One region of the Streptomyces sp. NPDC050619 genome, then DNA from elsewhere that is predicted to be linked to it. Evidence: riboswitches for the same ligand, from Rfam matches in the RefSeq annotation. Region 1 holds a riboswitch; the other holds the start of a gene.
The links. A riboswitch is a leader RNA that binds a small molecule or an ion and turns the genes downstream of it on or off. The one in region 1 is predicted to bind thiamine pyrophosphate.
Positions count from the first base shown of each region.

Region 1 (5,136 bases):
GCGATGAACACCGTCGCCCCGAACTCACCGAGCGACACCGCGAAGGCGAACCCCGCCGCCACCAGCAACGCCCGCCGCACCATCGGCAGATCGACCTCACGCCACACCCGCCACGGCGACGCCCCGAGCACCGCCGCCGCCTCCCGCAGCCGCACGTCCACCGCCCGCAGCACCGGCAGCATGGTCCGGACGACGAAGGGGACGCCGACCAGCGCCTGGGCCAGCGGCACCAGGATCCAGGAGGACCTGAGGTCGAGCGGCGGCTCGTCGAGGGCGATCAGGAAGCCGAATCCGACGGTCACCGCGGACACGCCCAGCGGCAGCATCAGCAGCGCGTCGAAGCCGCGCACGAACCGGCCCGCGTCCCGCCGCGTCAGCGCGGCCGCGGCGAGAGCGCCGATCGCCACGGCGATGGCGGTGGCGGTGGCGGCGTACTGCAGTGAATTGCCGATCGCCTCGATCGGCGGGACGAGGAAGATCCCGCTGTCGTCACCGGTCAGCGCCCGGTAGTAGGCGAAGTCGGGCGCGTCGAGGGACCGCTGCACCAGCACGGCGAGCGGCAGCAGCAGGAGTACGGCGATGGTGACCAGGACGCCGGTCAGCAGCGCCCACTGCCCGGCCCCGCGCGGCCGGCGCGCGGTCGCGGACGCGTCCACCAGCTTCAGGGCGGTCTCCCGGCGCCGTACGGTCCACGCGTGCACGGCGAGGACCGCGCCCACCGCGACGAACTGGATCAGCGTCAGCACGGCGGCCGTGGACAGATCGAAGATCTCCGAGGTCTGCCGGTAGATCTCCACTTCGAGGGTCGAGAAGGTCGGCCCGCCGAGGATCTGCACCACGCCGAAGGACGTGAAGGTGAACAGGAAGACCATCAGCGCGGCGGCGGCCACGGCGGGGCCGAGCGCTGGCAGGGTGACCTTCCGCCAGGCTTTCAATGCGGACGCGCCGAGCATCCGCGCGGCCTCCTCCTGGCGCGGGTCGAGCTGCGCCCAGAGCCCGCCGACCGTCCGTATCACCACCGCGTAGTTGAAGAAGACGTGCGCGAGCAGGATCGCCCACACGGTGGTGTCCAGCCGTACGCCCCACAGCTCGTCCAGAAGCCCGCCGCGGCCGACGAGCGCCAGGAACGCCGTACCGACGACGACCGTCGGCAGCACGAAGGGCACGGTGACGACGGCCCGCAGGATCTGCTTGCCGGGGAAGGCGAAGCGGGCGAAGACATACGCGCCGGGCAGGGCGACCAGCAGGGTGAGCGCGGTGGAGGCGAGTGCCTGCCAGGTGGTGAACCACAGGACGTGCCGGATGTCGGACTGCGTCAGTACGTCCGCGATCCGCCCGAGCTGCCAGGTCCCGTCGACCTTCAGACCGCGCGCGACGATCGCGGCGACGGGGTAGGCGAAGAACACCGCGAAGAACGCGACGGGCACGGCGATGAGCCCGAGCCGCGCCGCGTTCCCCTTGAAGCGCGGGGTCACTTCAGTACGAGCGAGGTCCACGACTTGACCCACTGGTCACGGTGGTCGGCGATCCTGGCCGGGTCCATGGTCTCGGGATCCTTGGCCTGCGGCCCGTACTTCGCGAACTCGGCCGGCACCTGGGCGCCCTCCCGCACCGGGTAGACGAACATGTTGAGCGGCATGTCCTCCTGGAACTCCTTGGTGAGCAGGAAGTCGAGGAACTCCTTGCCGCCCTTGGCGTTGGCGGCGTTGCTCAGCAGGCCCGCGTACTCGACCTGGCGGAAGCAGGTGCCGGCGGCGACGCCCGTCGGCGCGGTCGTCGGCTTCGGGTCGGCGTAGATCACCTCGGCGGGCGGCGAGGAGGCGTAGGAGACGACGAGCGGCCGGTCGGCGCCCGCCTTCTTGCCGGCGGAGGAGCCGGAGAACTCCTCGTTGTAGGCCTGCTCCCAGCCGTCGACGACCTTCACGCCGTTGGCCTTGAGCTTTGTCCAGTAGTCCGACCATCCGTCGCCGCCGTACTTGGCCGCGGTGCCGAGCAGGAAGCCGAGCCCGGGCGAGGAGGTGGAGGCGTTCTCGGTGACGAGGAGGTTCTTGTACGCGGGCTTGACCAGGTCGTCGAAGGAGGCCGGCGGGGTCAGCTTGTGCTTGCTGAAGTACGCCTTGTCGTAGTTGACGCAGATGTCGCCGGTGTCGATGGGCGTGACCCGGTGCTTGTCCTCGTCGACGCGGTACTCCGGCTCGACCTGGTCGGAGCCCTTCGCCTCGTACGACTGGAACAGCCCGTTGTCGAGCGCCCGTGACAGCAGGGTGTTGTCGACGCCGAAGAAGACGTCGCCCTGCGGGTTGTCCTTGGTGAGGATGGCCTTGTTGACTGCCTGCCCGGCGTCGCCGTCCTTGAGGACCCTGACCTTGTAGCCGGACTTCTTCTCGAAGTCGGCGAGGACGCTCTTCGACACGACCCACGAGTCGTGGCTGACGAGGGTCACGGTCTTGGAGCCGCCGCCGCTCCCGCTGTCGGACGATCCGCACGCCGACAGCGTGACAGCGCAGCCCAGGCCGACGGCCACGGCCGCGAGCTTCTTGGTGGTGCTCACCGATTTCCTCCTGGCTGACCAGGAAGAGACGCTGCCCTGCCCGGGACCTGAGACGGTTCCCGGGCAGGGCACAACAGCTTGAGTGATGACCGAACTTCCTACCCAGAATGACCTGGGCAAGGTTCAGAGGGTCTGCGGTCTGTCCCGCACTCTCAGCGCTGTGGCGCTCCCCTGTCGGAATATGAATATGTACTTACGCGGGCCACACTACCGCTCGGTCGCGGCGAGCTGACCGCACGCCCCGTCGATCTCCTGTCCACGGGTGTCCCGGACCGTGACCGGCACACCATGGGCCGCGATGGCCTCGACGAACGCCTTCTCGTCCTCGGGACGGGAGGCGGTCCACTTCGACCCCGGCGTCGGGTTCAGCGGGATCAGGTTGACGTGCACGGGCTTGCCCCTGAGCAGCCGCCCGAGCCGGTCGCCCCGCCATGCCTGGTCGTTGATGTCCCGGATCAGCGCGTACTCGATGGACAGCCGGCGCCCGGACCGCTCCGTGTACGCGAAGCCCGCGTCCAGGACCTCGCGCACCTTCCACCGCGTGTTCACGGGGACGAGGGTGTCGCGCAGCTCGTCGTCGGGGGCGTGCAGCGAGATGGCGAGCCGGCACTTGAAGCCCTCGTCGGTGAAGCGGTTGATCGCCGGGACGAGTCCGACCGTCGAGACGGTGATCCCGCGCTGCGAGAGCCCCAGTCCGTCGGGCTCGGGGTCGGTGAGCCGCCGGATGGCACCGACGACCCGGTTGTAGTTGGCGAGGGGCTCGCCCATGCCCATGAAGACGATATTGCTCAGCCGCGCCGGACCGCCGGGAATCTCGCCGTCCCTCAGGGCCCGCATACCGTCCACGATCTGGTGCACGATCTCGGCGGTGGACAGGTTCCTGTCCAGGCCCGCCTGGCCGGTGGCACAGAACGGGCAGTTCATCCCGCATCCCGCCTGGGAGCTGATGCACATGGTCACCCGGTCCGGGTAGCGCATGAGCACCGACTCGACGAGCGTCCCGTCGAACAACCGCCACAGCGTCTTGCGTGTGGTGTCCGCGTCGGTCGACAGATGCCGCACGACGGTCATCAGCTCGGGAAGCAGCGCCTCCTGAAGCTTCTGCCGCGAGCCGGCCGGGATGTCGGTCCACTGCTCCGGATCATGCGCGTACCGCGCGAAGTAGTGCTGCGACAGCTGCTTGGCGCGAAACGGCTTCTCGCCGATCGCGGCGACGGTGTCCTTGCGCTCACCGGGGGTGAGATCGGCAAGGTGCCGCGGCGGCTTCTTGGCTCCGCGGGGGGCGACGAAAGTGAGTTCTCCGGGTGCAGGCATAACCCTCCCAGTGTCGCAGATCGCTCGGTGTGCCCTGCGGGCCGAGCCTGTCCGTGCATCCACGCAGGAGCGTGCTGTCGGCGTCAGGCCTCGAAGCGGCGGCGGGCAGCCTCTATGTGACCGAGGTAGGTATGGGTCCAGTCGCACATTCCATCGACCGTTGCGCGCAGGCCCTGGCCCGGCTCGGTGAGGATGTACTCGACCCGGGGCGGCACCGTGGGGTGCACGGTGCGCTCGACCAAGCCGTTGCGCTCCAGCATGCGCAGGTTCTGGGTGAGCATCTTGTGGCTGATGCCCTCGATCTCGTTGCGCAACTCACTGAAGCGCAGCGTGCGTTCACCGAGAGTCTCGATGATCAGGAGCGCCCACTTGTTGGCGACGTCGGAGAAGATCTCCCGTGCCAAGGAGTCCGCGCGACTCAGATCCGCGTCCTCGGGTGAGCCGCTGTACTGCTTGGTCACCATCAGGTTCCCCAGTCACTGAAAAGTGCGTTCTTCCACGTCAGCGCTTACTCTCCTACGGTTTCCGAGTAACCACAAGAGAGCGAGTGCTCACGACAAGGAGGCGGACAGCATGGCCCTCACCCTGGTGAACCCCAGCGGATTGCCCGAAATCGATGTCTACCGGCAGGTGGCGATCGCATCCGGATCGAAGCTCGTCTTCATCGCCGGACAGGTCGCCTGGGATGCCCAAGGGGTCACGGTAGGCGAAGGTGACCTCGCCGCTCAGGTCGAGCAGTGCTACCTCAACATCGGCACCGCCCTGGCCGAGGCCGGCGGCTCCTTCGACGACGTGGCGAAGCTGACCGTCTACGTCGTCGGCTGGACCCCCGACAAGATGCCCACGCTCCTGGAGGGCATCGCCCGGGCCGCCGCGAAGCTGGGAGTCACCCCGGTTCCGCCGGCCACACTGATAGGCGTCGCGGCACTGGACGTCCCCGACCACCTGGTCGAGATCGAAGCCACCGCGGTCCTCGACTGAGGTGATCTTCCGGCGCCTCCCGGACGCGTCCTCCCCCGGACGCGCCCCCATGAGCGGGACCCGGTCGCCCCGCTCGTGAGGCGTTCTACCGCTGGAGTACTAAGCGGTCCGCTGCTCCAGCCGCTCCTTGAGCAGCTGCTCGTCGCGCGGCAGCTCCTTGCGGAGCTGCGGGCGGACGACGAGGGGGACGAGGACCTTGCCGAGGCCGTGCCCTTCGAAGTCGATCTCCAGCGTCACGCGGGAGCGCCGCCCCTCGTCGAGCGGCTCGATCTCGCCGTGGACGCGCGGCC
Region 1 covers NZ_JBFAIR010000028.1:145,359-150,494, reverse strand. The annotation lists gene AB0I77_RS36745 (iron ABC transporter permease) at 1-1,475, opposite strand, end outside; gene AB0I77_RS36740 (thiamine ABC transporter substrate-binding protein) at 1,472-2,551, opposite strand; TPP riboswitch at 2,629-2,734, opposite strand; gene rlmN (23S rRNA (adenine(2503)-C(2))-methyltransferase RlmN) at 2,759-3,865, opposite strand; gene AB0I77_RS36730 (helix-turn-helix domain-containing protein) at 3,949-4,329, opposite strand; gene AB0I77_RS36725 (RidA family protein) at 4,439-4,846, shown strand; gene AB0I77_RS36720 (SRPBCC family protein) at 4,946-5,136, opposite strand, start outside.

Region 2 (5,136 bases), on a different contig from region 1:
CTTGCTGACGGTCAGCGCGATCGCCGAGCCGGCGCGCCGCTCGATGCCGGCCGTCGGGTCCGTGGAGATCACGGCGCCCTTGGTGACCTCGTCGCTGAAGGCCCGGGTGACCATGCCCGGCTCCAGGCCCCGCTGCTTCAGCAGGATCTTGGCCTGGTCCAGCCGTCGGCCCTCCAGATCGGGCACCTTCACCGTCTCCGGGCCGTCGGAGATGGTGAGCGCCACGGGGTCGTTGTCCCGGATCCGGGTGCGCGGTGCAGGGTCCGTGCTGATGACCGTGCCGCGCTTCACCGTGTCGCTGTAGGCGTGCTTGACCTGGCCGACCTCGAGGCCGGCCGCTTCCAGCCGGTCCCGGGCCTGTGCCTCGGTCTTCTCCAGCAGCGCCGGGACCTGGGTGAACTGGCCGGAGTTGATGTACCAGACGCCCGCGCCGACGCCGAGGACCAGCAGCACCGCGGCGACGATCGTGACGACAAGGCGGGGCGACCGGGCACGGCGGCGCGAAGGCGGGGGCGGCTCGGACTCCAGTCGGCTCGTGCGGTGGAACCCGTTTTCGGGCTCGTCGTCGTTGACCGGCAGCAGCCGGGGGACGGTGAGCGAGCGCGGGATCACGCTCGTACGGTCGTCGCCGTTGTCGTGCGCCGAGGCGAGCGCCTGCGGCGGCACCAGGTCCAGCTGGTCCGCGCTGAGCGCGGAGCGCGCGTCCCGCACCTGGGCGAGCAGCGCGACCGCGTCGTACGGGCGGATGTCGGGGGTGCGGGCGGTCGCCGACGCGACCAGCTCGTCCAGCTCGTACGCCAGCCCCGGCACCCGGGCCGAGGGCGGCGGAACGTCCTCGTGGAGGTGCTTGTAGAGCACGACCGCCGGGGAGTCGGCGTCGTGCGGCTTCTCGCCGGTGAGCATCTCGTGCAGGACGACACCGCACGCGTACACGTCGACGCGGGGATCGGCGGTGCCGCTCTCGATCTGCTCGGGTGCGAGGTACGCCACCGTGCCGAGCACGGTGCCGGTGGTGTGGGTGACCGTGTCCACGGAGCGTACGAGCCCGAAGTCGGCGACCTTGACCCGGCCGTCGTCTCCTATCAGCACGTTCTCCGGCTTCATGTCCCGGTGCACGAACCCGGCGCGGTGCGCGGCGCCGAGCGCGGCCAGGACCGGCTCCAGGATGTCGAGGGCGGCGCGCGGCTGGAGTGCCCCGCGCTCGCGCAGTACGTCGCGCAGGGTGCATCCGGCGATGTACTCCATGGCGAGGTAGACGTACGACCCGTCGGCGCCCTGATCGAAGACCTGTACGACGTTCGGGTGTGCGAGCCGGGCGACGGACTTCGCCTCCCGGATGAACCGCTCGACGAACTCCCCGTCCACCGCGAGCGCGGGATGCATCACCTTGAGCGCGAGCACGCGGTCCAGGCGGGTGTCCACCGCCCGGTAGACCGTGGCCATCCCGCCGACCGCGATCCGCGCGTCGACGCGATAGCGGCCGTCGAGCACCTGCCCGACGAGGGGGTCCTGAAGGGTCGTATCCACGCAGGTGAGTGTACGAGCCGCCGCTGACAGCCCCGCCGGTTCCGGTGAGATCGGGGTGGGACTGCAGCCGAGCTGTGACGCAAAACACGAAAGCCGCAACGGCGAAGCCGTAACGTCGAAGCCACGACCAGGTAGCTGCGGCCACGAAGCCGCAACCTCGACGCCGCGGCCGTCGACCGGTCAGAAGGCAGGCCGCTCCGGATCCAACGCGGCCAGGCCCTCCGCGGGAGACGACGCCTCCGCGAAGTGACGCCGGGGTATCCGGCCCGCCAGCCGGGCCAACCGCCCCGCTTCGACCGCGTGCTTCATGGCCTCGGCCATCAACTGAGGCTCCTGCGCCCGTGTCACCGCCGAGGCGAGCATCACCCCCGCGCAGCCCAGCTCCATCGCCAGCGCCGCGTCCGAGGCTGTACCGGCGCCCGCGTCCAGGATCACCGGCACGCGCGCGTGCTCCACGATCAGCTGGAAGTTGTGCGGGTTGCGGATACCGAGCCCGGACCCGATCGGCGAGCCCAGCGGCATGATCGCCGCACAGCCGACGTCCTGGAGCTTGCGGGCCAGCACGGGGTCGTCGTTCGTGTAGGGCAGCACCGTGAACCCGTCGTCGACCAGCGTCTCGGCCGCCTCCAGCAGTTCGATGGGGTCCGGCAGCAGCGTGCGCTCGTCGGCGATGACCTCCAGCTTGATCATGTCCGTTCCGAGCGCCTCGCGCGCGAGGCGGGCGGTGAGGACGGCCTCACCCGCGGTGAAGCAGCCGGCGGTGTTCGGCAGCACCTGGATGCCGAGCTTGTCCAGCACCGACAGAACGGAACCGTGCACGGAAGGATTCACGCGCCGCATCGCGACCGTGGTCAGCTCCGTGCCGGAGGCCACCAGGGCGCGCTCCAGCACCTCCAGGCTGGGCGCCGCGCCGGTGCCCATGATCAGGCGGGACGTGAAGGACGTACCACCGAGGACGAAGGGGTCGTCGGCCATGGGTCAGCCTCCTTGGACGGCGGTGAGGACTTCGACGCGGTCTCCCTCGGAGAGGGGCGTCGTCGGCCACTGCGCGCGCGGGACGACGGTTTCGTTGAGCGCGGCGGCCACCCCGGAGGGCGCCGCGGTGAGGGAGTTGACGAGCGTGTCGAGGGCGGTGCCGGGGGAGACCTCCTGGCGCTCGCCGTTGACCGAGATGTTCATACGGGTTGCTCCGTGAGGGCGGTACTGAAGCGCTTGGGTGTGAAGGGGCGGGCCTCCTCCGGGAGGTCACCGGTGGTCAGGGCGTGCGCCATGGCGTCGCCTGTGACCGGCGTGAGCAGCACGCCGTTGCGGTAGTGCCCGGTGGCCAGCAGCAGGCCGTCCAGCTCGGTCGGGCCGAGCAGCGGCGCGTTGTCGGGGGAACCGGGGCGCAGACCGGCCCGGGTCTCCGTCAGGGGCAGTTCCGTGATCCCGGGGACCAGCTCATGGGCGTCCCGCAGCAGCTCGTACACGCCGCCCGCGGTCACCGTTGTGTCCCAGCCCAGCTCCTCACTGGTCGCGCCGACGACGAGCTCGCCGTTCTCCCGGGGCACCAGGTAGACGTGGCTGCCACGCACCACGGCGCGCACGGTCCGGCTCAGGAACGGCGCGTACCGCTGCGGCACGGTCAGCCGCAGCACCTGTCCCTTCACGGGCCGTACGGGCGGCAGTACGTCCTCCGGGACACCCGCGAGCCGCCCGCTGAGGCTGCCCCCGGCCAGCACCACCTGCCCGGCGCCCAGGGCGGCGCCCTCGCGCGTGACGACGCCGGCCGCTCGCTCCCGTACGACGGACAGCCGCTCGGCCCACGACCGGTGGAAGACCACGCCCGCCCGCTCGCAGGCGGCCACGAGCGCGCGAGCCAGCCGCCTCGGGTCGATCTGGTGGTCCCCGTCGACGCGGAGCCCGCCGCGCACGCCCGGCGCGAGCATGGGCTCCAGGCGCCGGCACTCCCGCCCGGACAGCCACTCCGACTCCAGGCCCGACTGCCGCTGCAACGCGTGCAGTTCACGCAGATGGGCACGGTCGTCGGCGTCCAGCGCGACCGCGAGCGTGCCGCACCGGCGGTAGCCGAGGTCGTGACCGGTGAGTTCGGTGAGCTCGGCCGCGAAGTCCGGATAGCGGCGGGCCGAGGCGAGATTCAGGCCGAGCAGGGTCTGCTCGCCGTAGTGCAGTTCCGTGACGGCGGCCAGCATCCCGGCCGCCACCTGGGCGGCCCCGCCGCCCGGTTCGGGGTCCACCACGGCCGTGCCGAACCCGCGCTGCGCGGCCCGCCAAGCCGTGACCAGGCCGATGATTCCGCCCCCGATGACAAGGACGTCTGACGTGCCTGACGTGTCTGGGCTGCCTGATGACTCGGGCGTATGCGACATGGGCGTCCAGCCCCTCCCTTCGCCGGCATGACCCGGATCAGGTTCGTACGGTCGGAGGCCGCCAGCCTCCCTCTCAGCCCGGTCCGTCCGGGCTCCCGCGAGTGCTCTACGTCGGCCACCCTAACTCTTGGTTCCGCACCTCTGTAAGGGAGCCTGTCGTCATACCGGCGGGGCACGTGGTGTGGAACAGGTCACTGAGCCCGGCCGCAGACTGACGGATCATCAGCTGGCTATGGTGATCAGGTGAGCGAGCAGACGCAGGAACGGCAGGAACCGGGAGACTCCACGCCACGGCGTGTCGTCGTCGTGGGCGCGGGCATGGCCGGGGTGCAGACCGCGGTCGCCCTGCGGGAACAGGGCTTCACCGGGACCGTGACGCTGGTCGGCGCGGAGCCCCATCAGCCGTACGACCGGCCGCCCCTGTCGAAGGCGGTGCTGCTGGGCAAGGCCGAGGGCTCCGCCTTCGACGTGGACTTCGAGGCGCTCGGCATCGAACTGCGGCTCGGGTACGAGGTGCTGGGCGTGCGCCCCGGCGAGCACGAGCTGGACACCGCCGAGGGGCCCGTGCCGTACGACGTCCTGGTCCTCGCCACCGGTGCCGAACCGATCCGGCTGCCGGGCGCGGAAGGCGTCCCCGGTGTCCATCTGCTGCGCACCCTGGACGACGCCGAACGGCTGCGCCCGGTGCTCGCCCGGCAGCACGACATCGTGGTCGTCGGCGCGGGCTGGATCGGCGCGGAGTTCGCGACGGCCGCCCGCGAGGCCGGCTGCGCGGTGACCGTCGTCGAGGCCGCGGACCGGCCGCTGGCGGGCGCGCTGCCCGCCGAGGTGGCCGCGCCGATGGCCGCCTGGTACGCCGACGCGGGTGCCGTGCTGCGTACGCACGCGCGCGTGGAGCGCGTCGAACCCGGGGCCGTGCTGCTGGACGACGGCTCCCGGCTGCCCGCGGACGCCGTCGTGGTCGGCATCGGCGCCCGGCCCGCCACGGCCTGGCTGGCCGGCTCCGGCATCGCCCTCGGCGCGCACGGCGAGGTCGTCGCCGACGACCGCCTGCGCACCTCCGCGCCGGACGTCTACGCGGTCGGCGACTGCGCCTCGTTCCCTTCGGGAAGGTATGGCGAGCGGCTGCTGGTGCACCACTGGGACAACGCCCTCCAGGGCCCCCGGACGGTGGCCGCGAACATCATCGGCGAGGCCATCGGCGAGGCGCCGGCGGTCTACGACCCGGTCCCGTACTTCT
Region 2 covers NZ_JBFAIR010000024.1:128,883-134,018, reverse strand. The annotation lists gene pknB (Stk1 family PASTA domain-containing Ser/Thr kinase) at 1-1,527, opposite strand, end outside; gene AB0I77_RS33660 (thiazole synthase) at 1,708-2,502, opposite strand; gene thiS (sulfur carrier protein ThiS) at 2,506-2,706, opposite strand; gene thiO (glycine oxidase ThiO) at 2,703-3,896, opposite strand; TPP riboswitch at 3,894-4,005, opposite strand; gene AB0I77_RS33645 (FAD-dependent oxidoreductase) at 4,140-5,136, shown strand, end outside.
Region 2: another riboswitch for thiamine pyrophosphate. It lies ahead of thiO (glycine oxidase ThiO); the one in region 1 lies ahead of AB0I77_RS36740 (thiamine ABC transporter substrate-binding protein).